Regions from separate parts of the Mycobacterium sp. NGS68 genome, predicted to be linked through region 2. Evidence: riboswitches for the same ligand, from Rfam matches in the RefSeq annotation. Region 2 holds a riboswitch; each other region holds the start of a gene.
What was found. Region 2 has a riboswitch for magnesium ahead of AC5Y5V_RS20435 (Rv1535 family protein). Riboswitches for the same ligand answer to the same signal wherever they lie in the genome.
Positions count from the first base shown of each region.

Region 1 (7,188 bases), on a different contig from region 2:
ACAATCCCCTGCTGCCCCTGGTCGCAGAACGCGACGTACCGGTGATCTTCGGAGACGCGACGCTGCAACAGACGCTGGAGTCGGCCTGCATCGACCGCGCTGGAGCGGTCGCCGTATTGACCCAGGACGACATGTTCAACATCGAGACCGGGATTGTGCTGCGTGAGATGTATGGCCCTGCCGTGATACCCGCACTCAACCGGCCCGAGGTACCCCTTGTGCTACGGATATACGATCGCGAACTCGGCTTCGCGGTGGCACAGCGCTTCGGTTTCGAAAACGTTCGATCGACCGTGGAACTGGCCGCGCCGTGGTTCGTCGGCGCCGCGCTGGGGCTCGAGGTGCTGGACACATTTTCGGTGGGTCAGAGCACATACATGGTAGGCGCGATGCATGTAGAGGCCGGCAGCGAACTTGACGGGTTGCGAGTGGCAGAGGAATGCACCCAAACACGCGTCATCGCGATCACCCGCCCGGGCGCGCCCGTCCAGCTGCAGCCGCTGTCCGACGCGCGTCTTGGAGCCGGCGACACCGCCTACCTCGTTGGCCCTTACCGGGAATTGATGTGCACACTGCGCAAGGGACGGGCGCCCCAGCAGCACGACGACGACCAACCCCCCAGAGAGAGTCGGTACAACACGGTCGGCTATGCGCGAAGATTCGAGTAGTTGCCTGCGCGGGGGTCGGCGGTCGTTGCAGCTTTTCGCGGAACTTCGGGTGGGCGAATTCGGCCTTCGCGCGATGGGATGCCGGGTTGCCTGGTTCCCCTGGGACAACACGGTTTTCAGCCGTCCAAGCCGGTCCATGTCGTGGCCACCCGCCGCAATGCCGGCCGGATATGCCGCGGGAAGGTGAACCGCGAGTCTGAATATAGTTGTGCCCCAAGCGATTGGAAGGTGCTTTACGTGACCGGATCGTCTACGTGAGACCGAAGAAGACCGCATTCATTCGCACCTCCGCACCTCCAAGGCATGCCGAAGCAAGGCACCGCACGACCGGAATGCGGGATATTCAATGAGCTCTAACCGAGGCTTGGTTTGCGCCCAGATAATCAACCGCCGCTGCCTGAGAATGAAAGCGCGTCGGTATTCCGAGCAGCCTTGGCGCGGACGTATTTCTGCACCGGATCACCGGTAGCGCGATTAATTCTCGACGATCTCAGAGTCGATACAGTCCACGGCAACATTGCGAGCCCACGAATGGCACCGCCAGCCACTGCGATATCGACATTTGTCTCGAACAACGTCAAATGCCCGCGATGATCTTAACCCTTGAACGGGCTGGCGGAAATGGGTCGAGCCTGTGAATAACCTGCCAATTCAAGGTTCCTTATACAAAACAGACCAAAATCGCCACGTCCGTCCAGGCCTGCCGTCGCCCACGCGACTCTAACGCCGCGCTGGACCAGGCACTACTCGTTCCCATCCGCAAGGTTCGGGCTCTCATGAAAGGTGGAAAACGCAGCGATTCGGCACCGCCCCGCGGCTCACGAACGTCGGCGCGGCGAAGGCCCCGCAACGCCATTTCCCGGTGGCTCGTACTTCATGAGCCGGGCGACATCTTTGCTTGCTGCATTCGCCCCTTCGTAGCTAGGACAGGTATCCGGCAACCGTAAAGAAAACGTAAAACTCCAGATAACAGGTGGGTCGATCTGGGATGGCGCTAAGCCTATGTAGTTTGCGTATCTCGATCGCGACGGCATGGAATGACCGGTGGAGCGGGTAGCCGTTAATGGTCGTTGAAATGAAATTGTCGCGATCGCGTCGCAACATTCTTGACTCGAGTTGGCTTTCAGGTGCAGGATTGACTCGCAAGCACCTCGCTAGGTGAGGCGTCCGCACGGATATAGGCCACTGACCTCGAACGTCGAAAGACGCCCAGGGTCAGGACAGCTCTTCCCGGATTAAGGGTTGAGCCCAAGTGGCTTCCGGACCGCACATGGTCCGGATACGCCGTGTGGTGCCGAAGCTCTGACGAGAGGGGTGCCGGCTCGGCCGTCCCGCCGGGCTCTCATCCCATTGCGATAAGTGGCATCCCAGCATGCCTGGCCGCGAGGAGGTGGGAGCGAAATTGACTCCGGGCGATAGACATAGACTCTGTTTGCGATTCATCGGCATTTCGTCCCGACCCTGCCCCAGCGTCGCTTCTGCCTGAATCATCCTGTAAGAAGCTTACTTTCACATCAGCCGCCTGAGCTGAGATGTGGTGGCCGCGTGCGCTTGCCGCACCGTAGCTGAAGCTTGCTTGTTTTCATGAGGAGAGTTCCGATGGTTTTTGTCACTGCACAACCCGAGTCGCTGACCGCCGCCGCCAGCCGCTTACAGGCCGTGGGATCGGCGCTGGCCGCGCAGAATGCGGCAGCCGCCGCCCCGATGAGCGATGTGGTGCCCGCCGCTGCCGACGAGGTGTCGTTCTTGACGGCCGCGCAGTTCGCCTCACACGCCCGAACGTTTCAGGCAGTGAGCGCCCAGGCCGCGGCGATGCATGAGATGTTCGTTGCCACGTTGCAGACCAGCGCCGCATCCTATGCGGCTACCGAGGCAGCCAACACAGCCGCGGCCCGGTGAGCTGCTGGGGATAGATCAATGATTGATTTCGCGGCGCTGCCGCCGGAAATTAACTCGGCCAGAATATATTCCGGTCCTGGGTCAGGACCGATGCTGGCCGCCGCCGCAGCCTGGAACACGATGGCAGCTGAAATGCGCTCCACAGCAACTTGTTACGGCTCGGTGGTCTCAGAGCTGACCAGCGAGAGCTGGTTGGGTCCGTCGTCTGTGTCGATGCTGGCCGCAGCCACCCCCTATTTGGAGTGGCTGGCACTCACCGCAACCCGGGCCGAGCAGGCCGGGAGCCAAGCCAGCGCGGCCGCGACTGCATATGAGTCGGCGTTTGCGATGACGGTGCCCCCGGCGGCGGTCGCGGCCAACCGCGTCCAGCTTGCGACGTTGACGGCCACCAACATCTTTGGTCAAAACGCCGCCGCGATCGCCGCGACTGAGGCCCACTACGCCGAAATGTGGGCACAAGACACCGTCGCGATGAACGGCTACGCCAGCGCCTCGAGCGCAGCGACACAATTGACGCCGCTCACCGCGCCGCAATCACCCACCACACCCGAAAGCGTGGCCGGCCAAACCGCCGCGGTCGCTCAAGCGGCCGAAACACCGGTTGGCACTGTGCAGTCGACACTGTCGTCGGCAACCTCCGGGGCTACGGGGTCCTCCTCCTCCTTCGGATCGTTGTCGTCGGATCTGGCTGGCTTGCTGAACGGGTCGGATGATTCGGCGCTGGGGACTTTCTGGAATGGCAATTTCTTCAGCACCGCGGTGACCAACGGGGCGTTGGCCGGCGGTCCGTTCAACCCGCAATTCATCTTGGGCACGGTGGCGGGTTTCAACTATTTGATGAGCGGCGACAAGGAAGCAATCAGCACGCCGGCGTTAGCGATTCCCGGGGAGAAGATATCGGAGCTGGGACCCGCTGCGCCGGCGGAACTGGCCGGCCCGGGTGCCGCAGCGTCGGCTGAGATGGGTCGTACGAGGCTGGTCGGCGCGTTGTCGGTACCCCCGTCCTGGACCTCGGCAACCACAATCAGCCCGGCCGGGACGGCGTCGCCGGCCAGTGGCCTCGCCGACATCGGAACATCCCCGGCGGGCGGCCAGGGTGGCTTTGCGCCGGTAGGGGCCACAGGCGGGCGGCGCCGCCGCTCCATTCCGAGATACGGATTTCGCCCAGTAGTGATGCCGCGCCCGCCTGCCGGCGGGTAGCGCTTTGAAGGAGAAGAATTCATGCTGGATTTCGCGACGTTGCCGCCGGAGATTAACTCGGCCCGAATGTATTCGGGCCCGGGGCCCGCGTCGATGCTTGCCGCCGCGGCCGCCTGGAGCACGACGGCCAGTGAAATGCGCTCCACTGCAGCGTATTACAGTTCAGTGGTAGATGCGCTCACCAGTGAGAGTTGGTTGGGTCCTTCGTCGATGTCGATGTTGGCCGCGGCCACTCCCTATTTGGAGTGGCTCAGCGCCACTGCCACCCGGGCCGAGCAGACCGGCACCCAAGCCCATGTGGCCGCCGCCGCCTTTGAGTCGGCGTTTGCGATGACGGTGCCCCCGGGCGTGGTCGCGGCAAACCGAGCTGAACTAGCGATATTGTTGTCCACCAATACTTTTGGCCAAAACACCCCGGCGATCGCCGCCGCCGAGGCCCGATACGGGGAAATGTGGGCGCAAGATGCGGCTGCGATGAACGGCTACGCCAACGCCTCGAGCGCAGCGACACAATTGACGCCTCTCACCGCGCCACTATCACCGACCAATGCCGAAGGCGTGGCCAACCAGGCCTCCACAGTCGCCCGAGCCGCCAACGCCTCGACCCCCACCACTACGTCGACGGACGCATCCGGACTAGCCGCCTGGCTTGGACTCGCGCCCGACACCAACACCTCCGCTACCGGCCTGGCCGGGGTGCTCAACTTCCTCGACGGGTCGAACGGGTCCCTGGTCGGAAGCTTCCTCGACAACGCGAGTGTCGCCAACTTCTCCAACGCATTCACCACCAGCGGGATACTCAACCCGACATCGGTGGTCGATTCGGTGACGGCGTACAACTTCTTATTGCCCGCCACCAACGGTGCTGATGCGTTGGCGGACGAGGCGAATCTGGCCTCCGGCCTTGGTCAGGCAGGGGCGCTGGGGCGAGAAGGGTTAACCAGCACCGCCTCGGCGATGTCGGCGCAGATGGGGCGGGCGAGCCTGGTCGGAGCGATCTCGGTCCCGCCGGCATGGGGCGCGAGCGGAGCGACAATCAGCCCCGTCGCGGCAACGAGCCGTCTTGGGCAGGGGGCCTACCACGGTGTGCTGGGCACTACCCCGATGGTGATGGAAGATGTTGGGCCCGTGGGCATGCCAGGGATGCCGCTGGGAGGGACGGCAGCGACCCACGAGGACGAGTTCTCGGCTCCGATATACGGATCCCGCCCCCGCGTGATGGGGCGCCCGCCAGCTGCTGGCTAGCCAACGATTGACCTCTCCCTAATCCAGATTCGAAACCGAATAGCGACCATCTTCGAAGGGTGCATTGTGACCACGAAGTTCCTGTTGGCCCCGCTCTCACGATGGCGGCCGCGACGTGGCGCACCGAGCGGCGGTGACGCCGGCGTCTCGAGCTGCCTGCTTGATCCGCAGTCGATCGAAGGCCAGAAGAAGTGTCGAGGAGGGCCCAGTGAGCACGCCGGATAAGACGCCCGAGCCCAATCACGGATTACCGATAATCCATCTCTCCCAGCTGCTGCGCGGCCCGGTGCGAGCCCGCACTGGTGAGGCGGTGGGCCGAGTCGAGGACGTGATCGTCCGCCTACGCGGTGCCCACGAGTATCCGCTGGTGACCGGGATCGTGGCCGGGGTCGGCGGGCGGCGCGTGTTCATCGGCAGCCTGGCCATTCACCGATTCGCGTCGGACCAAATTGTGTTGGCCAAGAACAAGGTTGACCTTCGAGGTTTTGAGCGCCGAGAAGGTGAGGTGCTGCTGCGTGCAGACGTGCTCGGCCATCGGTTGATCGATGTGGCTGCCGTCGAGTTGATTCGCGCATACGACGTCACGCTCGAAGATAGCGGCGCCGGGTGGGTACTGACGCGACTCGACACGCGGCGTCCCCCGCGGCTTTTCGGGCTGATTAAGGGCTCGGGTGGCCGCGCGCCCCGCGATTGGAAGGCATTCGAACCGCTGATCGGACATGTCCGCTCTGACGCGGTGCGTCGCCACTGGGGCCGCATGGGCGGGTTCAAACCGGCCGAGATCGCCGATCTGCTCGAGGACGCCGATAAGGCCGAGGGCGGAGAAATCCTCGACCGGGTCCGCACTGACCCGGAATTGGAGGCCGACGTGTTCGAGGAACTCGACCCCGACAAGGCCAGCCGGCTCTTCGATGACATGCCCGACGGCGACGTCGCCGGCCTCTTGGGCCGTATGCGTGCCGACGATGCCGCCGACGCGATCGCAGACCTGCGGCAAAAAAGGCGTCGGCGCGTGCTAGACCTGATGCCCGCCCCGCAGCGCACCAAGGTCATCACTCTGATGGGTTTCAATCCCGAAAGCGCCGGTGGGCTGATGAACGTCGACTTCGTCTGCTGCGCCGCCACCGCAACCGCGGGCTCGGCCCTGGCCCTGATCGCCGTTGCGCGCAGCATACAAGCGGAAGCACTCATCATGATGCATGTCCTTGACGAGGGCAAACGCCTTGCCGGTGTGGTATCGGTAATCACCCTGTTGCAGGCCGAACCCGACGAAAGCGTTGAAGCGCTTATGGATTCCGGCCCGGTCTGTGTCAGCGCCGATGCCGACCTCACCGACATCGCACGGTTGATGGCCGACTTCAACCTCTATTCCATCCCCGTCGTCGACGAGCGCGACCGCATGCTTGGAGTGGTCACCGTCGACGACGTGTTGGAAGCCACCATCCCCGAGGACTGGCGACGCCGCGAACCCGCCCCTCGTCCGGTTCGGGAAATCACCCGACCCGACGAAACCAACGCGTCGGCGCCGGGAGGTGAGACGCCATGACCTCACGCGCCGACAAAGTCACCAGCCCCCGTCTGGTGGCCGGTCGCACCAAACAGGCAGCGCCGCAACGCAGCGCCGTGCTCGATACCGCGCATCTGGGCGATATCGAGGGCGCGTTCGGGCGCATCAGCCTCGGCGAGACGGACCGTCCCCGCACGTTGAAGACCCGACTGCTGACGCTGCTGGCCATCGTCGGTCCCGGAATGATCGTGATGGTCGGCGACAACGATGCGGGCGGCGTCGCCACCTACGCGCAAGCCGGCCAGAACTACGGCTACTCGTTGCTTTGGGTGCTACTGCTGTTGATCCCGGTGCTCATCGTCAACCAGGAGATGGTGGTTCGACTCGGCGCAGTCACCGGAGTTGGGCACGCCCGCTTGATCAATGAAAGGTTCGGTCGCGGTTGGGGGTGGTTTTCCGTCGGGGATCTATTCTTGCTGAACTTCTTGACGATTGTCACCGAATTCATCGGCATCACACTGGCCGCCGACTACATCGGCGTCTCCAAGTACGTGGTGGTGCCCGTCTCGGCGGTGGCGCTGGTCGCGATCATGGCCAGCGGCAGCTTCCGGCGCTGGGAGCGGGCCATGTTCGTCTTCATCGCTATCAGCCTAATTCAGATCCCGATGT
Region 1 is NZ_JCALCE010000002.1:209,934-217,121, reverse strand. Features, by position in the region: gene AC5Y5V_RS03905 (NAD-binding protein) at 1-668, shown strand, start outside; M-box (ykoK) riboswitch at 1,812-1,989, shown strand; gene AC5Y5V_RS03900 (PE family protein) at 2,268-2,567, shown strand; gene AC5Y5V_RS03895 (PPE family protein) at 2,586-3,767, shown strand; gene AC5Y5V_RS03890 (PPE family protein) at 3,789-5,012, shown strand; gene AC5Y5V_RS03885 (magnesium transporter MgtE N-terminal domain-containing protein) at 5,269-6,558, shown strand; gene AC5Y5V_RS03880 (Nramp family divalent metal transporter) at 6,555-7,188, shown strand, end outside.
Region 1: it holds a riboswitch for magnesium, as region 2 does, so the genes downstream of both, AC5Y5V_RS03900 (PE family protein) here and AC5Y5V_RS20435 (Rv1535 family protein) in region 2, are expected to answer to the same signal.

Region 2 (7,188 bases):
CCCGCAGCTTCTTGGCCTTGCGCAGCGAAGACGCGGCCGAGCACACTTCACGCACCTGGTCCATCGCGGCCACCAGGCCCGGGTCCGCGGGCAGCACGTCGGACGAAGGCCAGTCCGTCAGATGCACCGACCGCTCACCGGTGAGGCCACGCCAGATGACCTCGGTGGCCATCGGGAGCAGCGGCGCGGCCAGCCGCGCCGTCACCTCGAGCACGGTGTGCAGGGTGTCGATGGCGTCGGCGTCCTCTTCCCAGAACCGGGAACGCGACCGTCGCACATACCAATTCGTCAACGCCTCGGTGAACTGGCGCAGCTGTTCGCAGGCTCCGGAGATGTCGCAAACCTCCATCGCGTCCGTGAGGTCGTCGCGCAACACCGCCAGCTTGGCCAGGATGTAGCGGTCCAGCACATGCGTCGAATCCGACCGCCAGACACCGACTTTCGGTGCATACAGGCACAGGAAGCTGTAGGCGTTCCACAGCGGCAGCAGCACCTGGCGCACCCCTTCGCGGATGCCCTGCTCGGTGACCACCAGGTTGCCGCCGCGCAGGATCGGCGACGCCATCAGGAACCACCGCATGGCGTCGGCGCCGTCGCGGTCGTACACCTCGTAGACGTCCGGGTAGTTGCGCAGCGACTTGCTCATCTTCTGCCCGTCGGAGCCAAGCACGATCCCATGCGCCACGCAGGTTTTGAACGACGGCCGGTCGAACAGCGCGGTCGCCAGCACGTGCAGGGTGTAGAACCAGCCGCGGGTCTGCCCGATGTACTCCACGATGAAGTCCCCGGGATAGTGACTGTCGAACCAGTCGGAATTCTCGAACGGATAGTGCACCTGCGCGTACGGCATGGACCCCGAGTCGAACCACACGTCGAGCACGTCGGGGATGCGGCGCATGGTGGCAGCGCCGGTCGGATCGTCGGGGTTGGGCCGGGTGAGCTCGTCGATGAACGGCCGATGCAGGTTCGACGGCCGCACCCCGAAGTCGCGCTCCAACTCGTCGAGACTGCCGTAGACATCGACGCGCGGATAGGCCGGATCGTCGGATTTCCACACCGGAATCGGCGTGCCCCAGTAGCGGTTTCGCGAGATCGACCAGTCGCGGGCACCCTGCAGCCACTTGCCGAACTGGCCGTCCTTGACGTGTTCGGGATACCAGGTGATCTGCTGGTTCAGTTCCACCATGCGATCACGGAATTGCGTCACGGCGACGAACCACGACGACACCGCCCGGTAGATCAAGGGGTTGCGGCAACGCCAGCAGTGCGGGTACGGGTGTTCGTAGGTTTCGTGGCGCAGCAGCACCGCGCCGTTGGCCGCGGCGGGACCGCTCTGGCTCTTCAGGTCGCGGATGATCTGGGTGTTGGCGTCGAATACGTGCTGCCCCTGGTAATCCGGGACAGTCGAGTCGAAGCGGCCCTTCGCGTCGACGGGGGTGGCCGGCGCGATCCCCGCGGCCTCGCCGACGACCATGTCGTCCTCGCCGTAGGCCGGCGCCATGTGCACGATGCCGGTGCCGTCCTCGGTGGTGACGAAGTCGCCCGCCAGTACCTGAAATGCGTTGGCCGTGTCCATGAAATACGGGAAGGGCGGCAGATAGCGCACGCCCAACAGGTCGGCGCCGCGATACGTGCCGAGCACCTCGGGTTCTTCCCCCAGTTCGCGCGCGTAGGCCCCGAGCCGCGCCTCGGCCAGCACGTACCGCCTGTCGCCCACCCGGACCTGCAGGTAATTCACGTCCGGGTTGACGGCCACCGCCAGGTTCGACGGCAGGGTCCACGGCGTCGTCGTCCAGATCAGGAGGTAGGCACCGTCGAGCGGGCCGCCGGCCACCGTGAACCCGACCGTCAGGGCGGGGTCCTGGCGGCTCTGGTAGACGTCGTCGTCCATCCGCAGTTCGTGGTTGGACAGCGGGGTCTCGTCGCGCCAGCAGTAGGGCAGCACGCGGTAGCCCTCGTACGCAAGCCCCTTGTCCCACAGGCGTTTGAACGCCCAGATCACCGACTCCATGTAACCGAGATCCAGCGTCTTGTAGTCGTGGTCGAAGTCGACCCAGCGCGCCTGGCGGGTCACATACTCCTGCCACTCGTCGGTGTAGCGCAGCACCGATGTCCGGCAGGCGTCGTTGAAGGCGGCGATGCCCATCGTGTCGATCTGGGATTTGTCGGTGATGCCCAGCTGGCGTTCGGCCTCGAGTTCGGCGGGCAGCCCGTGGGTGTCCCAGCCGAATCGACGCTCCACCTTGTACCCGCGCATGGTGCGGTACCGCGGCACGATGTCCTTGACGTAGCCGGTGAGCAGGTGACCGTAGTGCGGCAGGCCGTTGGCGAACGGAGGCCCGTCGTAGAACACGTACTCGGGGGCGCCGTCGCGACGCGCGATGCTGGCCCGGAAGGTGTCGTCGTGGAACCAGTAGTGCAGGACCTGGGCTTCCAGCGCGGGGAAATTCGGGGACCCGGCCCGCGGGTCGGCGCCCAGGTCGGTGAGGGGGTAGGCGCTGTCGGTCATCGGTCTCCTGTGCCATCGGTGCAGGCACGGGGACGACGACGCGCTGGACGCGCGAGCGCCGCGGTACCACCCCGCTTGCCGCGCTTACGCGCGACCGCTCGTTGCAGGCTGTGACGGGCCCACCCGTTCGGTTCTACTGGGCTGCAACGCCGTTCTTCCGAAGGCTCCCCGGTGATAGCCGGATCGGTGCCGTTGCGGTGATTCTACTGGGCTCCGAGGGGTCGCCGAATCGCAGAGCTACTTCTGCTTCTTCTGCTACTTCTGCGGTCGGGTGACCCCTCGGAGCCGCCATGCTCGCGACTGCTCCATGGGCTACCCCTGGACTTCAAGCACACCGACGCGCAACAACGCCGCGTACACGTGCCGCAGCGGGACGCTGATCAGCTTGGCGGCACCGTCGACCAGCGGGTCGCCGTAGCGGTACTCGCGGCGCAGCACCATCATGGGCGCCGGCATCTCGACCGGGGTCTCGTCGCGCACCACGTGCAGCTGGGGTGCGGTGGTGCGGGTGCCTACTTCGTCGTACAGGGCAACGGTCATGATCGCCTCCTCGGAGCATCAAGGATCGGGAAAAGCACTGGAACTGAATTGAACTGACGCAGTTCGTCCCGTTCCGGTTCCGATCCGGGCAGGCGGACCCGGTGGCGACTCAGCTAAGAACGCTGAAAACGCTGCGCCGGAGGTCGGATTGGGACGACATACAGTCCGGATATCGACCCGGACTACCACTGGAACTCATGCGTCCCTCACCTCCTCGACGGTCACGACGCGCGGTTGCCCGCACAATCTGGTCACACGCAGGAGTACAGAGATGCCGACGACTGTCGGAAACTCGCACCCCTCTCGTCAGAGCTTCGGCACTACACGACGTGTCCGGCAAACCGGAAGCCACCTGGGCTCAACCCTTAATCCGGGAGGAGCTGTCCTGACCCGGGGCGTCTTTGGACGTTCGGGGTCAGTGGCCTGTGTTCGTGTAGCCGCCTCACCTAACGAGGTGCTTACCCGAGAGATGATGCCCCACCCGACGCGGCGCGGTCAAACCTTTCGGCGACTCGTTCCCGAATATTTACGAATTTTTAAGGCAAGACGAACACTTTTGTGAGAACCGGCGAATAGCCGACTCATTCGTCGACCAGGCCCTCGAGTCGGCCGATCGTCTCGATGAACTCCTCGACCATGTCCAGCACCACAGCCCGCGTCGGCCGGACCCGATCGAGCGATCCGACCACCTGCCCGACGAAGTACGTTGCCAGTTCGCGCGCCTTGGCGCCGGCGTGGCCGGCGGCCTGGTTGATGCGCACCTGCGGCTCGCTGACCAGCGCGGTCTGCAGCGGCATGCCGAGTGGATCGGGGGTGTCGGGCCGCTCCCACTCCTCGGTCCAGGCCGTACGCAGCATCCGGGCCGGCTTGCCGGTCATCGACCGCGACCGGACGGTGTCCGAAGAACTGGCGGCCAGGAACTTGTCCTTGACCACCGGCGGCGTCTCGGCCTCCTCGGTGGTCAGCCACACCGACCCGCACCACACCCCCTCGGCGCCCAGGGCCAGGCTCGCGGCGATCTGACGGCCGCGGGCGATCCCGCCCGCGGCCAGCACGGGAACCGGATCGACCGCATCCACCACCTCGGGCACCAGCACCATGGTCGCCACCTCGCCGGTGTGGCCGCCGGCCTCGGTGCCCTGCGCGACGATCAGGTCCACGCCCGCCGCGGCGTGCCCGCGCGCGTGTTTCGTGGTGCCGGCCAGCGCGGCCACCAGCACGTCGTGGTCGTGGGCCCGTCGCACCAGATCCGCGGGCGGCGAGCCCAGCGCGCTCGCGATCAGCCGGATATCGTGGGCAAACGCCACCTCGAGCAACGGCTCGTAGCCCTTCGGCGACACGTTGAGCCCACGCCCCGACGGCTGCCGCCGCTCGCCCTCCGGAGCCGCGATGCCGTAGCGCAGCAGCAGGTCGTCCAGGAACGCTCGGTGTTCACCCGGCAACAGGTCGGCGACCCCCTTCGCGTCGATGCCGCCCTGCTCCGCGCCGACGTACTTGGGCGGCAACAGCAGGTCCACCCCGTAGGGTTTGCCTCCCGTCTGCTCCTCGATCCAGGTCAGCTCGCTGTCCAGCCGGTCGGGGCTGTGCGCGACAGCCCCGAGGACCCCGAAGCCGCCGGCGTTGGTCACGGCGGCCACGACATCGCGACAGTGGCTGAAGGCGCAGATCGGAAACTCAACGCCGAGCATCTCGGCGACTCGGGTGCGCATTTCTCGACGCTATCTCACCGGTGCCCGAATGTTGGCTTATGTCACGCATCGCCGCATCAGGCGTGACACAACCCGACACCCGCTTACGGCGACCGCCCGTCGGGCGGCCAACTCGCCACGCCCTCTTCCAGCGGCACCTGCAGGCTCTGCAGCAGCGAAGCGACCATCCGCCACGCGCCGATCGCGGTGACGAGCTCGATGAGAACCTTTGTGTCACCCTGTAATTCACGCTCACACGCGGCCCAGCTCGCGGCGCTGACGAAGCCTTGACCCACCACGTCGTCGGTCGCGGCCAACACCGCCCGCTCGGAGGGGCCGAACCCGTCGTAGCCGTGCCAATCCCGCACCCCGAGCAAGTCGTCGGCGGGCACCCCCAGCCGCGACGCGACGCGCCAGTGCTGGGTCCACTCGTAGTCGCACCCGGTGAGCCAGCCGATCCGCATGATCACCAATTCGCGCAGCCTGGGGTCCAGGGCGCCGTGCCACAGCAGGTTGGCCAGCATGTCGTTGAACGTCCGCGCGAGGTTGGGGTGGTTCAGCAGCACCTGAAAGATGCTGAGCTCGGCCATGTAGTCGGGCACACCCGCTTGGTCCGCGGCGGCCTTGGCCTCGTCGCCCGGCAACAGCGGAACCCGGGATGTTGTCATGGTCTGAGCCCTCCGTGCGCTGGCGGGACACCCTCTTTGGCCATGGTAAACCGCACCGGCCAGCAAATACTCCGCGCCGTCGAGCCGCGCGCGGCGTGGCTGTCTCGGGAACGGGCCCCGAGCGGTTACCCTGCTGTTCACTCGAGGTTTTGGAGATCGGCTGCAATGGTGAGCACGGCGTGGTTGGGCGACTGTGGCTAAGGCGCGTGTCACGCCGGTCGCCGTCATCGGCATGGCCTGTCGGCTGCCCGGCGGCATCGACTCCCCCGACAAGTTGTGGGAAGCACTGCTGCGCGGCGACGACCTGATCACCGAGGTCCCCGCCGAACGCTGGAACGCCGACGACTACTACGACCCCGAACCCGGCGTGCCCGGCCGGTCGGTGTCGCGCTGGGGCGGATTCCTCGACGACATCGCGGGTTTCGACCCGGAGTTCTTCGGCATCGGCGAGCGCGAAGCGACCGCGATGGACCCGCAGCACCGCCTGCTGCTGCAGACCGCGTGGGAGGCCGTGGAACACGGCGGCGTGGCGCCGACGGCGCTGCACGGCTCGCTGACCGGGGTGTTCGTCGGCCTGGCCCACAGCGACTACTCGTTCGTCACCGGACAGGCCGACGCGCTGGAAGATCCGTACGGGTTCACCGGGCTGCCGTTCAGCATGGGCTCGGGCCGCATCTCGTATGCGATGGGACTCCAGGGCCCCGCGATGACCGTCGACACCGCCTGCTCGTCGAGCCTGCTCGCGGTGCACATGGCGTGCCGCAGCCTGCACGACGGCGAGAGCGACCTGGCCCTGGCGGGTGGCTGCATGGTCATGCTGGAGCCGCAGCTGTACGCGTCGGCGTCGGCGCTGGGCATGCTGTCCCCGACGGGCCGTTGCCGCGCGTTCGACGCGGCCGCCGACGGTTTCGTCCGCTCCGAGGGTTGCGCGGTGGTGCTGCTCAAGCGGCTGCCCGACGCGCTGCGCGACGGCGACCCCATTCGCGCCGTGCTACGCGGCACGGCGACCAACCAGGACGGTCGCACCGAGAACATCTCCACCCCATCGGCGGATGCGCAGGTGGTGGCCTATCGCGCGGCGTTAACCGCGGCCGGCCTGGATTTGCGAGACGCCGCCACCATCGGCATGGTCGAGGCGCACGGCACCGGCACACCCGTCGGCGATCCCATCGAATTCACCAGCCTGGCAAGGGTTTACGGTATCGACCGGCCCTGCGCGCTGACGTCGGCGAAGAGCAATCTGGGGCATCCCGAGGCCGCCGCGGGCATCGTGGGCCTGGTCAAGACGGTCCTGTCGCTGCAGCACGGCGTGGTGCCGCCGATGGTGCACTTCACCCGGCTGCCCGACGAGCTGGCCCAGACCGACACCAAGCTCTTTGTGCCGCAAACAATCACGCTGTGGCCCGGCCCTGCGGACGCGCCCCGGCGCGCCGCGGTGTCGTCGTACGGCATGTCGGGCAGCAACGTGCACGCCGTGTTGGAACAAGCCCCCTCACCAGCGCCGGTCCACACCGAGGGCGCCCGCCCGCCCGCCGACGAGTTCCTGTTCCCGCTGTCGGCCACCTCGGCCGCGGCGCTGCGCCAGACGTCCCGGCGGATCGCGGAGTGGCTGGACGAACACGCCGGCGACGCGCCGCTGGCGGACCTGGCCTACACGCTGGCTCGCCGGCGCGGGCACCGGCCGGTGCGCACGGCCGTCGTCGCCGCCAGCCACGCTGAGCTGGCCCAGGCCCTGCGGGAGGTCGCCGCCGGAGAGGCGCCGCATCAGCCCGCCGTCGGCCAG
Region 2 is NZ_JCALCE010000019.1:86,274-93,461, forward strand. Features, by position in the region: gene ileS (isoleucine--tRNA ligase) at 1-2,509, opposite strand, end outside; gene AC5Y5V_RS20435 (Rv1535 family protein) at 2,822-3,049, opposite strand; M-box (ykoK) riboswitch at 3,341-3,510, opposite strand; gene AC5Y5V_RS20440 (NAD(P)H-dependent flavin oxidoreductase) at 3,631-4,758, opposite strand; gene AC5Y5V_RS20445 (carboxymuconolactone decarboxylase family protein) at 4,842-5,405, opposite strand; gene pks2 (sulfolipid-1 biosynthesis phthioceranic/hydroxyphthioceranic acid synthase) at 5,599-7,188, shown strand, end outside.

Region 3 (7,188 bases), on a different contig from region 2:
GCCACCGACGCTACCGCGGCTCGTTAGGGGTCGGCGGCGATGGACTTTGGCGCACTACCTCCGGAAATCAATTCCGCACGTATGTATTTGGGGCCGGGCTCGGCGCCGATGCTGGCCGCCGCTTCGGCCTGGAGCGGCCTGGCCGAGCAGCTGCAATCGACGGCATCCTTTTATCTGTCCGTGATTTCGGGCCTGACCGAGGAAGGCTGGCTGGGGCCGGCGTCTGCGACGATGGCGGCCGCGGTCGCCCCGTACATGGCCTGGATGAGCAGCACCGGGGCGCAGGCCGAGCAGACCGCCGCGAACGCAACCGCGGCCGCGGGGGCCTACGAGGTCGCGTTTGCCACGACGGTGCCGCCGGCGGTGGTCGCGGCTAACCGCGCTCAGCTGATGTTGCTGGTCGCGACGAACTTCCTCGGCCAGAACACCGCCGCGATCGCGGCCACCGAGGCCGAATACGGCGAGATGTGGGCACAGGATGCGGGCGCGATGTACGGTTACGCCGCCGGTTCGGCGGCGGCCGCCGAACTGACGTCGTTCTCGCAGCCGCCCCAGACCACCAACCCGTCCGGACAGGCCGCCCAATCCGCCGCGGTCTCCCAGTCCGGCAACACGGCGGCTGCCAGCGGTGTGCAGCAAACGCTGAACCAGCTGACATCCGCGCTTCCCAACGCGTTGCAGTCCCTCACATCGCCGCTGGCGGCCGACGACCCGACGTGGGATTTCCTGAACTCCAACTTCTTCAACGGGATCATCTCGGGCGGCTATACCAACCCGGCCATAATCCAGCAGACGGTCACCGCGGCGATGGCCGACATCAACGCCGTCGCGCTGGGCGGCGCACCGGAGACCACCGCGCTCCCGCCGATGGGCGCGGGCACCGGGAACGCCGTGTGGACGCCGTTGATTTCACCACCCAACGCGTCGTTGAGCTCTGCGCTGGCCGTGCCGTCGGGCCTGTCCGGCATGAACGCCGGCACGGTGTCGGCCGGGGTGCATCAGGGCGCCTTGGTCGGGCGGCTGTCCGTGCCGCAGAGCTGGTCCGCGGTGGCCCAGGTGGAGAACCACGCCGGCGTGGCGCTGCCCGGCGGCGGCTGGAACGGCGCCGCGGTTCCGGAGGGGAGCGCGGCCGGCGCACCCGGCATGCCCGGCTTTCCGGTGGGGCGCGGAGCCGGATCGCACTGGGGCAACGGGCCTCGGTACGGCTTCCGCCTCACCGTGATGTCGCATCCGCCCGCCGCGGGGTAGCCGGATCTCGGTCATTTCCCGGCCTTTTGGTGACGACGCAATCGCGCTCGGGTTGCAGCTGAGTTGACTCACAACGATGTGAGTGCCACCATAGCCTCTGTATGCACCTCGCTAGGTGAGGCGTCTACACGGATACAGGCCACTGACCTCGAACGTCGAAAGACGCCCAGGGTCAGGACAGCTCTTCCCGGCTTAAGGGTTGAGCCCAAGTGGCTTCCGGCTCCACGGAGTCGGATACGCCGTGTGGTGCCAAAGCTCTGACGAGAGGGGTGCCGCGCCCGGCTTGTTTGTCGGGCCCTCAACCTCGCGTACACCACATGGCATCCCCGTGTGCCCTGGCCGAGAGGAGGTGAGAGCGAAATGAGTCCTGGTGATAGTCCGTATTCCAGACCGCTGACCATTTCGTTGCGATCCGACCCCGGCACCCCTTCCACAGTCTGAATCGGCTTACGCCGCAAAAGACTTCACGCTTCCGCTGCGCGGATGCGTGCTGTTGGACTGCGTAAATCCAGCGCCCGGGTCCCCTTTCCGACAAGGAGAAGCCCAATGTCGTTCGTAGTTGCGCATCCAGAAGCGCTGGCCGCCGCCGCCGGCCACTTGAACGCCGTCGGATCCGCGATGGCCGCGCAGAACATGGCCGCGACCGCCGCGACGACCGCTCTGCCCGCCGCCGCAGCGGACCCGGTATCGGCCTTGGCGGCAACACAATTCAACGCCCACGGCGCGATGTACCAGGCCGCGGGCGCCCGGGCGATGGCCATCCACGAGATGTTCGTCGCGATGTTGGGTGCCAGCGCCGAGTCCTACACCGCCACCGAGGCCATCAACGCGATCGCTGCCCGCTGAAGGGGAGGCAAACGATGACCGCCGCACTGGATTTCGCGATGCTTCCGCCCGAAGTCAACTCCGCACGGATGTACGCGGGGCCGGGATCGGCCCCGATGCTGGCCGCCGCGTCGGCGTGGAACGGGCTGGCCGCCGAGTTGCGCTCGACCGCATTGGTTTACGGTTCGGTGCTGGCCGCGCTGACCGGCGAGGAATGGCATGGTCCGGCGTCGGCGTCGATGGCCGGCGCGGCCACCCCGTACGTGGAGTGGATGGACATCACCGCCGCGCAGGCCGAAGAGACCGCGGCCAAGGCCGAGGCCGCCGCCGGCGCGTTCGAGGCCGCGTTCGTGGCCACGGTGCCGCCCCCGCTGATCGCCGCCAACCGCAGCCAACTGGCCGTGCTGGTGGCCACCAACATCCTGGGGCAGAACACCGCCGCGATCGCGGCCACCGAGGCCCAGTACGCGGAGATGTGGGCCCAGGACGCCGCGGCGATGTACGGCTACGCCGCGTCTACGGCAACGGCCACCCAGCTCACCCAGTTCGCCCAGCCGCAGGAGACCACGAGCTCCGGTGGGCTGGCCGCGCAGTCGGCGGCGGTCGCTCAGGCCAGCGGGGTGGCCGCGGGCAACCAGCAGTCGACGCTGTCCCAGCTGATGTCCGCGATACCCACGTCCCTGCAACAACTCGCGTCGACGGTCGGAGCGGGATCCACGGGGACGTCTTCCGGCGGCAACGGCATCTGGGATGTGTTGGGGCTGAATTCCAATTTCTGGAACACGGTGGCGTCATCCGGGCTCGGCATGGCGCCGGTCACGGCGCTCTCGTCGTTGATCGGCCTCGCCGGCAACGGCGCGAATGCCGGTGTCGTCGGGGGTGCCATTGGGGACGCAGCGAGCGCCCTGACCAGCCCGTTCGTCGGCGTGGGCGGGGTGGGCGGGCTCGGCGGCGCGGTGTCGGCGGGTTTGAGCAAGTCGGCCGCGGTGGGCACGTTGTCGGTGCCGCCGGGCTGGACCGCCGCCGCGCCGGTACACGGCCCGCTGGGGTCCGCACTGGGGGGCACGCCGATGATCGCGCCGCAGGGTGCGGCCGGCATGCCCGGAGTGCCGTTCGGCGGCGTGGGCGCCCAGGGTTCGGGCCGCGCCATGCCCCAGTACGGCTTCCGCCCGAACTTCGTCGCGCGCCCGCCTGCCGCCGGCTGACCTCGACGGTGTATCCGGCTCTCGGCGTTGGCTTTTCGTGCCGTCGCGGGGCCGACGCGGGCTCCGCGGCGGTGCCCTGACCCCCGCCCTGACCGGCGGTTTCGGGCCGCGGGGCCGCTCCCGCCCGTTTCCCAGCGAACTCGCAGCGTCGCTGCAGGCTTTCTGCAGTAGCGCATATGTATTCTTGGTGAAATTCGTTGGGAGAGAGTATGCCAATTGCCAACCGATTCGACGGTGTCGAGGCGGCGGGGAACCGGATATCTCGTCTCGGTTGCCTGTCACGACGAGATTATGGGTGCGATTTTCCTTGACCCGTAATTTGACTATTTCAACGACAGTCCAATAAGGGGTAAATTCCGGCCCGCCGGATTTAGAGCAAACAATAAAGCCAACAGCCGGTCATGTGCTAGACAAGCCTGTGACCTGGCATTTTCGTGTGTCCACAACCAAAATTAAACAAAGATCTCACACCCGGTCTCGACCGCAGTGATATTTCTGTTTACATGATGATTACCTGCCGGGAACGCATCGTGAATAAGTTCAATGCAGGCTGGTCACCACGTGAAAGCGCTGCGCCAGAGTCGTGGACGATATAACAATTTCCGAATCGCTACGGTGGCCGTCCCGCAACTCGAAATAGGGCCGAGCTACAACCTGACTACATCGTCGAAAGGGGTAAGACATGTCGTTTGTGACCACCCAGCCGGAGGCGCTGGCAGCAGCCGCCAGCAGTCTGACGGGCATCGGTTCGGTGATGAATGCCGGAAGCGCGGCCGCGGCCGCCCCGACCACCGGCGTCATTCCCGCCGCGGCCGACGAGGTGTCGGCGCTCACCGCGGCACAGTTCGCCGCGCACGCCCAGATGTTTCAGGCGATGGCCGCCCAGGCGGCGGCGATTCACGAGCAGTTCGTGACCGCCCTGACGACCAGCTCGGCGTCATATGCGGCGACCGAGGCGGCGAACGCGGCCGCTGCGACCTAGGAACCGGGGGAATCAGGAGTGTTTGTCGATTTCGGTGCGCTTCCGCCGGAAGTCAACTCCGGCCGCATGTACGTCGGTGCCGGATCGGGGCCGATGCTGGCCGCAGCGGCGGCCTGGGACGAGTTGGCGGCGGATTTGCAGAGCACGGCGGCCTCGTACGGGTCCACGGTGAGCAGCCTGGCGGCGGGCCCTTGGACGGGTCCGTCCGCGATGACGATGGCCGCCGCCGCCGCACCGTACGTCGCCTGGATCAACGCTGCGGGCACGCAGGCCGAGGTGGCGGGCACCCAGGCCAAACTGGCCGCGGCCGCCTACGAGACGGCTTTCGCCGGCACGGTGCCCCCGCCGGTGATTGCGGCGAACCGGGCATTGCTGGCGGCGCTGGTCGCCACCAATATCTTCGGGCAGAACACCCCGGCCATCATGGCCACCGAAGCCCACTATGTGGAGATGTGGGCCCAGGACGCGGCCGCGATGTACGCCTACGCCGGTTCCTCCGCCAGCGCGTCGCAGCTGACCCCGTTCACCGAGCCGCCGCAGACCACCAACACGTCGGGCACCGCCCTGCAATCCGCCGCGGTTTCGCAGACCAGCGCCTCGACCGGGTTGGACATCGGTTCGAAGCTGTCCCAGCTGATCAACTCGGTGCCCACGATGCTGCAGCACCTGGGAACGACGCTCGGCAACACCGGGCAGGCCGGCGGTGCGGGAAATCTGTTGTCAGGGCTCGACATACCGCAGTTGGCCAACGTTTCGCTGCCGACCAGCCTGACCTCCGACCTGACCAACTGGAACACCATCATGTCCACGCTGGTATCGAGCCCATATTCACTGCAGGGTCTCTCGTCGATACCCGGTGGCCCGTTCCTGTCATTCGGGCAGGTCTATGCGTACGCCCAGAACGGGCAGGGCCTGCAGTCCTTCTTCGGACCCGCCAAACCCATCGCGGGGGCGCTCGCCCCGCTGGCCAGCGACCTCCCCGCACACATGCCCGGCGCGAGCCTGACCGGCAGCGCGACATCCGCCTCGATGGGCCGTGCGGCGCTGGTCGGCAGCATGTCGGTGCCCCAGGGGTGGACCCAGGCCGCCCCGGAGGTCAGGTTGCTCGCCTCGGCGCTGCCCAACAACCTGGCGGCTCTACCCGAGGCCGCGATGGCCGACGCCGACGGCAGCATGTTCAGCCAGATGGCCCTGTCCAGTCTGGCCGGACGGGGTCTCGGCGCAACCACTTTCGGGTCCGGGGGCGGGGGCATGGCGCGCGCGATGAGCAGCGTCGTCGAGGCCGATCCCGCCGCCGCCACGATCATCGTGCTCCCGGCGCTCGAGGACTAAGGGGAAGTCGACATGTACTACGCAACGCTTCCACCGGAGATCAACTCGGGGCGGATCTACGCCGGACCGGGCTCGGGCTCGATGCGCGCTGCCGCGACGGCGTGGGAAACGCTGGCCGCCGACCTGCAATCCACCATCGGCTCGTACTCGTCGGTGGTGTCCAGCCTGACCAGCGGGCCGTGGATCGGCCCGTCGGCGATCAGCATGACCGCCGCGATCACGCCCTACCTGACGTGGATGCAGTCCACCGCCGCGCAAGCCGCCGAGGCCGCCACGCAGGCCACCGCCGCGGCCACCGCCTACGAAACGGCGTTCGTCGCGCACGTCCCGCCGACGGAAATCGCCGCCAATCGCAGCCTGCTGGCGCAACTGGTGGCGACCAACATCTTCGGCCAGAACACGCCCGCGATCGCGTCGACCGAAACCCAGTACGGCGAGATGTGGGCTCAGGACGCGCTGGCCATGAACAGCTACGCCGCCTCCTCGGCGACCGCCAGCAACGTCACGCCGTTCACCGCCGCACCGCAGGTCACCAACGAGGCGGGGGTGGCGGGGCAGGCCGCCGCGGTATCCCAGTCCGCCGCGACCGCGGCCGGCAGCGTCCAATCGGCGGTGTCGTCGCTGACGTCGATTCCCAACCCGCTGTCCTGGGCGTTGCAGGTCGGCGCGAACCTCAGCACCGACTACACCCAAACGATCAACGGTCTGCTGAATTCCCTCTTCGGACCGAGCGCGGCATCGTCGCTGGCGCTGGTCTACAACGCGATCAAGACGCCCCTGGGCTTCACCACGGGCTTCAACGACATCGGTCTGCTCGTCAACTTCCCCGCATCCCAATTCCTGAAGTTCGCCCCGCACGCGGCGGCGGGCGGGCTGCTCCCGAAGGACCTGCTCGGGGGCGGCCTGACGCCGCACTGGGGCCGGGGCTGGCTCACCGGCGCAACCAACCCGGTGCATGCGGACTGGGGACGCGGCACACTGGTCGGAAAGCTGACCGTCCCGCCGAGCTGGGCGGCAGCCACGCCGGACATCAGGATGGTCGCCGCGGCCTTGTCCGAGGCAGGGGCGGACGCCGTGCCGGCGGCCGCGCTGGGCGAGGCGAGCCTGTTCAGCTCGATGTCCGCGGCCGGCATGCTCGGCAGTGCCTTGGGCGCCGGGGCACCCAGCGCGCTGTCGGGTACCCGCGTCCGAGGTCGGCTCACCCCGATCAAGGACCTGAAAGACGCGACCTCGCCGGAGAAGCTCAAGCGCCTGGTAGCCCAAATCTCGGAGAAGCCCGAAAGCGTGCAGCACCACAGCGTCGACCAGGAGGGCCTGGACAGCCTGCTCGAGCAACTGGCGAAGAAACCCGGAATCCACGCCGTGCATCTGAAAAGCAAGTCTCAAGTCGTGCCGTCCGATGCGCAGTTGGGTTGACAGACAGCACGATTCGACGCGGCAGCCGTTGGGAGGACCAATTGTGAGAATGCACCTTGCGCTACTCGGCGTGGCCGCCGTGATCGGCCTCGCCGCGCCGGCCTACGCCGACCCGGCCCCCGAACCCGCCGGCGACGACAACGGATTCATCGCCGCGCTGCAGCAGAGCGACATCGGCTT
Region 3 is NZ_JCALCE010000011.1:31,609-38,796, forward strand. Features, by position in the region: gene AC5Y5V_RS14055 (hypothetical protein) at 1-27, shown strand, start outside; gene AC5Y5V_RS14060 (PPE family protein) at 40-1,248, shown strand; M-box (ykoK) riboswitch at 1,349-1,524, shown strand; gene AC5Y5V_RS14065 (PE family protein) at 1,795-2,094, shown strand; gene AC5Y5V_RS14070 (PPE family protein) at 2,109-3,278, shown strand; gene AC5Y5V_RS14075 (PE family protein) at 3,961-4,260, shown strand; gene AC5Y5V_RS14080 (PPE family protein) at 4,327-5,592, shown strand; gene AC5Y5V_RS14085 (PPE family protein) at 5,605-7,008, shown strand; gene AC5Y5V_RS14090 (DUF732 domain-containing protein) at 7,049-7,188, shown strand, end outside.
Region 3: it holds a riboswitch for magnesium, as region 2 does, so the genes downstream of both, AC5Y5V_RS14065 (PE family protein) here and AC5Y5V_RS20435 (Rv1535 family protein) in region 2, are expected to answer to the same signal.

Region 4 (7,188 bases), on a different contig from region 2:
CGAAGACGTCGACCTCGCCGACCTCGCCATCACCGCGGTGAACGACGCGTCCGTCTCCGCGCCCACCCACAATTGGGTCAAGGACCTGCCGGACGCACCGGTATGGGTCCGCGGCGACCAGGCCCGCCTGCACCAGGCCGTGAGCAACCTGCTCACCAATGCCCGGGTACACACGCCACCCGGGGTTACTGTCACGACGGGAATCACCCGTCACTATCGCGGCCCCGGCGCGCCCTTCGCCGAACTCACCGTCGACGACGACGGACCCGACATCGACGCCGCGATCCTGCCGCGGCTGTTCCAGCGGTTCGTCCGCGCCGACAAGTCGCGGACCAACGGGTCGGGCAACGGCCTCGGGCTGGCCATCGTGAGCTCGATCGCCAAGGCGCATCACGGCTCGGTCACCGCCGAGTCAGCCAACGGCCGGACCGTGTTCCGGCTGCGGATTCCGCTGATCGACGTCCCCACCAGCGACAACGCGTAGCGGACGGGCACCCGCGGTCAGCCCACGATGAGTTGGCCGATCTTCACCGCGACCAGGGCGGTGGCCACCAGCAGGTAGGCGCGCAGCGCGATCATCCCGGCCAACCGCAGCGGAGTGACGATGGGCCCTTCGAGGTCTTCCAGCGCCGGTGTGCGCCAGGTCGATCGGTCCTGTTCGTGCACCGCCCGACGGTCGGCACGATCGTGCGGCAGCGCCGCTACCTCATCGATGTCAACGGGATCGATGCCGCTGAACGCGGCCCGCACCCGAGCCAGCCGCCGGCGCTTTTCGCGCAACCCCTCGATCCGGTGGTTCCCGTACAGCGCCACACCGCCGGCGACACCCACGGCCGCACCGACCGCGAAGCCCAATTCCATGGTGGCCGTGGACAGATGGGGGAAGATCGTGGCGGCCGTCAGTGCCAGCGACAGCAGCACCAGTACCCAGACGATGGTGCCGGCCACCACGTTCTGCCGGGTGGTGTTCACCCACGGGCCCAGCACCTGCTTGTCGTTGCAGAGCAACACCAGGAACACCGTGGCCGACGGCAGCAGCACTCCGGCGAGGGCCTGCACTCCGAGCGTGAGGGCGCCCAGCACGTAGTCGGGGCTGAACGCGACCGCCGCGGCGACGGCCAACAGCAGCCCGTAGGCCAGGTAGAACGCCGGGGCGTCGGTCAGCTTCCAGTGCAGGGAATGACGGCGCCGGAACGTGTCACCGAGCGCGTAGGTGGTGGCCAGTCCCACCGCGTTCGCACCGATCAGGGAGGAGTCGAGCAACAAGATCGCGAACAACCCGCCGGCGGTAGGGCTGATGTTGTCCCTGAGCGCGGAGGCGACCGAGCCGGCGTCGGTGAAGTTCCCGGCGGCCTCGCTGCCGGCCAACCCGAATGCCGCCGCGATCATGATCGCGGTCGCCCCGAGCGTCACCACCGCAATGCCAATGCGCAGATCCATGCGTTCGTAGTGAATCCAGCGTGGTGTCAGCCGCTTGTCGACCACGTTGGATTGCTGGAAGAACAACTGCCAGGGCGCCACCGTGGTACCGACGATCGCCACGATCAGTAACAGCAGCGTCGAGTTGAGGCCACCCGGGAACGACGGCACCAGCCCGGAAGCGACCTGTCCGGCCTTGGGATGCAGCATCAGAACCAGCGGGAAGACGACCACGTTGACCGCGATGAGGGCGAACAGCAGCCGCTCCCACCGACGAAATGACCCACCGGCGACGACCGCGAACAACAGGATCGCCGCCGACGGCACGGCGACGGCCTTGGGCAACCCGAAATAGCCCAACGCCATTGACACACCGACGAATTCGGTGACGATCGTCAGCGCGTTGACGACGAACAGATCGCCCACGCTGAAGGCGCCCCAGAACTTTCCGAACCGCTCGAAGATCAGCCGCGCGTGCCCGACGCCGGCCACCAGGCCCAGCCGCACCACCATCTCCTGGTTGACGTAGAGCACCGGGATCAGCAGCACCAGTGTCCACAGCAGCGTCATGCCGTAGTTCTGCCCGGCCTGCGCGTAGGTTGCGACGCCGCCGGCGTCGTTGTCGCCGACCATCACGATCAGGCCAGGGCCCATGACCGCCAGCAACAGCCGCAGCCGCTGCCACCGGCTGCGGCCATGCGCGGTTTCGTGCTGGCCGATGCTGCCCAGCGCGCCGTGAATGTCGCCGATGTGCGCAGAATCGAGCACCGCACCCGTCTCTGCGGCCGGCGGGTCCGGCCGGTCGCCGTTGCGCCGTTGGGCGGCGGAGTCCGCCGGCACCGAGTACCGCGCATTCCAGTTGAGAAAACTCATGATTGAACTTCCAAGTCGAGTCGGGTGCGGCGTGTTGTGGCAACGACGCAGGAACGGCGGCGCGCACGCCGGACTTGCCTGCTACGCAACCCTCTTGGGGCGCAACAGGCTAAGGTCGCGACTTACGCAGTCAGCCGGTTGTGAGCAGGCCTGAGAGACAACGTCTTTCGCGCCGGACTGGGGTACGGACTATCACCGAGTGCCATGTCGTCCCCACCTCCTCGCGATCGGATGCGCGCACGCATCGGCCGTCAACGCAACGCAGGTTGTTGGGAGAAGAATCGATCGGGGCGCCCCAAGGGACGACCGAAACACTTCTCTCATCAGAGCTTTGGCACTACGCGACGTATCCCGCCGACACGGCGGGAAGCCACTTTGGGTCATCCCTTGAGCCGGGAAGACCTGTCCTAACCCTGGGCGTCTCTCGACGTCGTCGGATCAGTGGCCTGTATTCGCGCAGAAGCCTCACCTAACGAAGCGCAGGCTCATTAAAGACCCGAACAACGGAGCGCGTCAAGCGGAGAACGGCGATTCGCATCGCTGTCACAGCACCCGTTAAGAAAACGTAAAGGTGGCTGCCAGGGACGTTAGGAAAGCGTCAACCCGCCCGCGCGGGCCGCCGGCCGGATCTAATTTCAAGCTGACTACGCCCGCGACAGCGCCGTGGCCAAGCCGGATGGGAGAAATGATGGGCGTGTTGGTTTACCTCGCGCTGACGCTGGCGGTGTTCGCGCTGCTCGGCCTGATGCAGAAGCTGGTCGAGCGGCTATGAACTACGAAAACGCCATCGGTCTAGCGCTTTCGATCGCTATTGCGCTGTATCTCGTTGGCGCTCTGCTATTTCCGGAGAGGTTCTAGTGAGCACAACGGACTTGACGGCACCCCTCATCTTCCTCGTCGTCCTGGTCGCGGCGCTGGCCCTGGTGCATGTGCCCCTCGGCGACTACATGTATCGGGCATACACGTCGGACAAAGACTCGCGCGTCGAGTCGATGGTCTATCGATTGATCGGCGTCAACTCCCGCTCGGAGCAGACCTGGGGAACCTACGCGCGCAGCGTGCTGGCCTTCTCGGCGGTCAGCGTGATCTTTTTGTTCGTCCTGCAATTGGTGCAGGGCAAGCTGCCGCTGCACCTGCACGACCCCGCGACGAAGATGACTCCGTCCCTGGCCTGGAACACCGCCGTCAGCTTCGTCACCAACACCAACTGGCAGTCCTATTCCGGCGAGTCCACCCAGGGCCACCTGGTCCAGATGGCCGGTTTAGCGGTGCAGAACTTCGTGTCCGCCGCGGTCGGCATGGCCGTCGCCGTGGCCTTGGTGCGCGGGTTTGCCCGCCAGCGCACCAGCGAGCTCGGCAACTTCTGGGTGGACCTGGTGCGCGGCACGCTGCGCATCCTGCTGCCGATCTCCATCCTCGCCGCGGTCGTGCTCGTCGCCGGCGGCGTGATCGAAAACTTTCACCTCAACGACCAGGTCGTGACGACGCTGGCAGGAGGCGGGCAGACCATCACCGGCGGACCGGTCGCCAGCCAGGAATCGATCAAGCTGTTGGGCACCAACGGCGGTGGCTTCTACAACGCCAACTCCGCGCACCCGTTCGAGAACCCCACGGCGTGGACCAACTGGGTGGAGATCTTCCTCCTGCTGGTCATCTCCTTCTCGTTACCACGCACGTTCGGCCGCATGGTGGGCAGCAAGAAGCAGGGTTACGCGATCGCCGCGGTCGTGAGCATCATCGCGGCCATCAGCGTCACGTTCATGATGCTGTTCCAACTGCAGCACCACGGCACCGTCCCGATGGCGGCCGGCGCGGCGAGCGAGGGGGTTGAGCAGCGGCTCGGGGTCGCGAACTCGGCCGTCTTCGCCGACGCCACCACGCTGACCTCCACCGGCGCGGTGGACTCCACCCACGACTCCCTGACCAGCCTCGGTGGCCTGATGACGATGTTCAACATGCAACTCGGTGAGGTCGCGCCGGGCGGCACCGGCTCGGGTCTGTACGGCATCCTGATCCTGGCCGTCATCACGGTGTTTGTCGCAGGGTTGATGGTCGGCCGCACGCCGGAGTACCTCGGCAAGAAGATCACGTCGCTCGAAATAAAGCTGGCGGCAGGCTATTTCCTGGTCACCCCGCTGCTGGTGCTGCTCGGGACAGCCGTCGCGATGGCGCTGCCCGGACAGCGGGACGGCATGGCCAACACCGGGCCGCACGGCCTGTCCGAGGTGCTGTACGCGTTCACCTCCGCGGCCAACAACAACGGCTCCGCCTTCGCGGGCCTGTCGGCCAACACGGACTGGTACAACACCGCGTTGGGCCTGGCGATGCTGTTCGGCCGCTTCCTGCCGATGATCCTGGTGCTGGCGCTGGCCGGTTCGCTGGCCCGCCAGGGTGCGACGCCCGAGTCCAGCGGCACCCTGCCCACCCACCGGCCGCAATTTGTCGGCCTGGTGGTCGGTGTGACGGTCATCCTGGTTGCCCTCACCTTCCTGCCCGCGCTGGCCCTGGGGCCGCTCGCCGAAGGGATCCACTGAGCCATGAATGCCACGGACACCACGATTTCGCCGGTGCGACGGCGCACCAGCCACGTGCCCGGCGACAAGTTGCAGGGCGGCCTGCTCGACCCCGCCCTGCTGCTGAAGTCCCTGCCCGACGCGCTGCGCAAGCTCGACCCCCGCACCCTGTGGCGCAACCCGGTGATGTTCATCGTGGAGATCGGCGCCGTGTGGTCGACGGTGCTCGCATTCGGAGACGACACCTGGTTCAGCTGGCTGACCGTGTTCTGGCTATGGCTGACAGTGCTTTTCGCCAACGTCGCCGAAGCGGTAGCCGAGGGCCGCGGCAAGGCCCAGGCCGATACCCTGCGCAAGTCCAAGGCCGACACCATCGCGCATCGGCTGACGGACTGGGCGCCCGGTCACGCCGGCGCGCCCGAAGATGTCGCGGCGCCGCTGCTGCGACAGGGCGACGTCGTGGTGGTCGTCGCAGGCGAGGTCATCCCCGGCGATGGCGACGTCGTGGAAGGCATTGCGTCGGTGGACGAATCGGCCATCACGGGCGAATCGGCACCCGTGATCCGGGAATCCGGCGGCGACCGCTCGGCGGTGACGGGCGGGACCACCGTGCTCTCGGATCGCATCGTGGTCCGGATCACCCAAAAGCCTGGCGAGAGCTTCGTGGACCGGATGATCGCGCTCGTCGAGGGCGCCAACCGGCAGAAGACGCCCAACGAGCTCGCGCTCAACATCCTGCTCGCGGCCCTGACGATCATCTTCGTGTTCGCCGTGGCGACGCTGCAGCCGCTGGCGATCTACTCCAAGGCCGGCAACCCCGGCGTGCCGGACACGTCGGCCCTGGGCGCCGCCGGCATCAGCGGCATCGTCCTGGTGGCCCTGCTGGTGTGCCTGATCCCCACCACGATCGGCGCGCTGCTGTCGGCCATCGGCATCGCCGGCATGGACCGCCTGGTGCAACGCAACGTGCTGGCCATGTCCGGCCGCGCGGTCGAAGCCGCCGGCGACGTCAACACCCTGCTGCTGGACAAGACGGGAACGATCACGCTGGGCAATCGCCAAGCGTCAGAGTTCATTCCGCTCTCCAGGGTGACCCACGGCGAGCTCGCCGACGCCGCGCAGCTGTCCAGCCTCGCCGACGAAACCCCCGAGGGCCGTTCGGTCGTCGTCTACGCCAAGGACGCGTACGGCCTGCGGGCGCGGACCCCGGGCGAGCTCGCCAACGCGACCTGGGTCGAATTCAGTGCGACCACCCGGATGTCCGGAGTCGACGTCGACGGGCGCCAGCTCCGCAAGGGCGCGGCCAACTCGGTCGCCGAGTGGGTGCGCGCCCACGGGGGCACCGTTCCCGCCGAGTTGGGCGAGATCGTCGACGGCATCTCCGCCGCCGGCGGCACCCCGCTGGTCGTGGGCCAGGTCATCGGCCTCGACGGGGTGGAGAAAGCGGACGTGCTCGGCGTCATCCACCTCAAAGACGTGGTGAAGCAGGGTATGCGCGACCGATTCGACGCGATGCGGCTGATGGGCATCCGGACGGTGATGATCACCGGCGACAACCCGTTGACCGCCAAGGCAATCGCCGAGGAGGCGGGGGTCGACGACTTCCTCGCCGAGGCGACGCCGGAGGACAAGCTGATGCTGATCAAGCGCGAACAGCAGGGCGGGCGCCTGGTGGCCATGACCGGCGACGGCACCAACGACGCCCCCGCGCTGGCGCAGGCCGACGTCGGCGTGGCGATGAACACCGGTACATCGGCGGCCAAAGAGGCCGGAAACATGGTGGACCTGGACTCCGACCCCACCAAGCTGATCGAAATCGTGGAAATCGGCAAGCAGTTGCTGATCACCCGCGGGGCACTGACGACGTTCTCCATCGCCAACGACATCGCCAAGTATTTCGCGATCATCCCCGCCATGTTCGTGACGCTGTTCCCCGGTCTGGACCTGCTCAACGTGATGCGATTGCACAGTCCGCAGTCGGCGATCCTGTCCGCGGTGATCTTCAACGCGATCGTCATCGTCGCGCTGATTCCGTTGGCGCTGAGGGGCGTTCGGTACACGCCCAGCCGGGCCTCGAAGCTGCTCAGCCGCAACCTCGGAATCTACGGACTCGGTGGCATCGTCGCACCTTTCATTGGAATCAAACTCATCGACCTGCTGGTCCAACTGCTCCCGGGAATGGCGTGAGATGCACTACACCAACATAATTCGCCAACACTGGGCCGCCCTGCGCGCGCTGCTCGTGCTCACCGTGATCCTCGGCCTGGGCTACCCGCTGCTCATCTGGCTGCTTGCCCTGGTGCCCGGATTGCACGACAAGGCGGAGGGGTCGATCGTGACCGCCGCCGGGAAGCAGGTCGGCAGCAGGCTGATCGGGCAATCG
Region 4 is NZ_JCALCE010000027.1:75,754-82,941, reverse strand. Features, by position in the region: gene AC5Y5V_RS24000 (sensor histidine kinase) at 1-484, shown strand, start outside; gene AC5Y5V_RS23995 (NRAMP family divalent metal transporter) at 502-2,292, opposite strand; M-box (ykoK) riboswitch at 2,601-2,776, opposite strand; gene AC5Y5V_RS23990 (potassium-transporting ATPase) at 2,969-3,064, shown strand; gene AC5Y5V_RS23985 (potassium-transporting ATPase subunit F) at 3,061-3,150, shown strand; gene kdpA (potassium-transporting ATPase subunit KdpA) at 3,150-4,826, shown strand; gene kdpB (potassium-transporting ATPase subunit KdpB) at 4,830-6,992, shown strand; gene AC5Y5V_RS23970 (potassium-transporting ATPase subunit C) at 6,994-7,188, shown strand, end outside.
Region 4: it holds a riboswitch for magnesium, as region 2 does, so the genes downstream of both, AC5Y5V_RS23995 (NRAMP family divalent metal transporter) here and AC5Y5V_RS20435 (Rv1535 family protein) in region 2, are expected to answer to the same signal.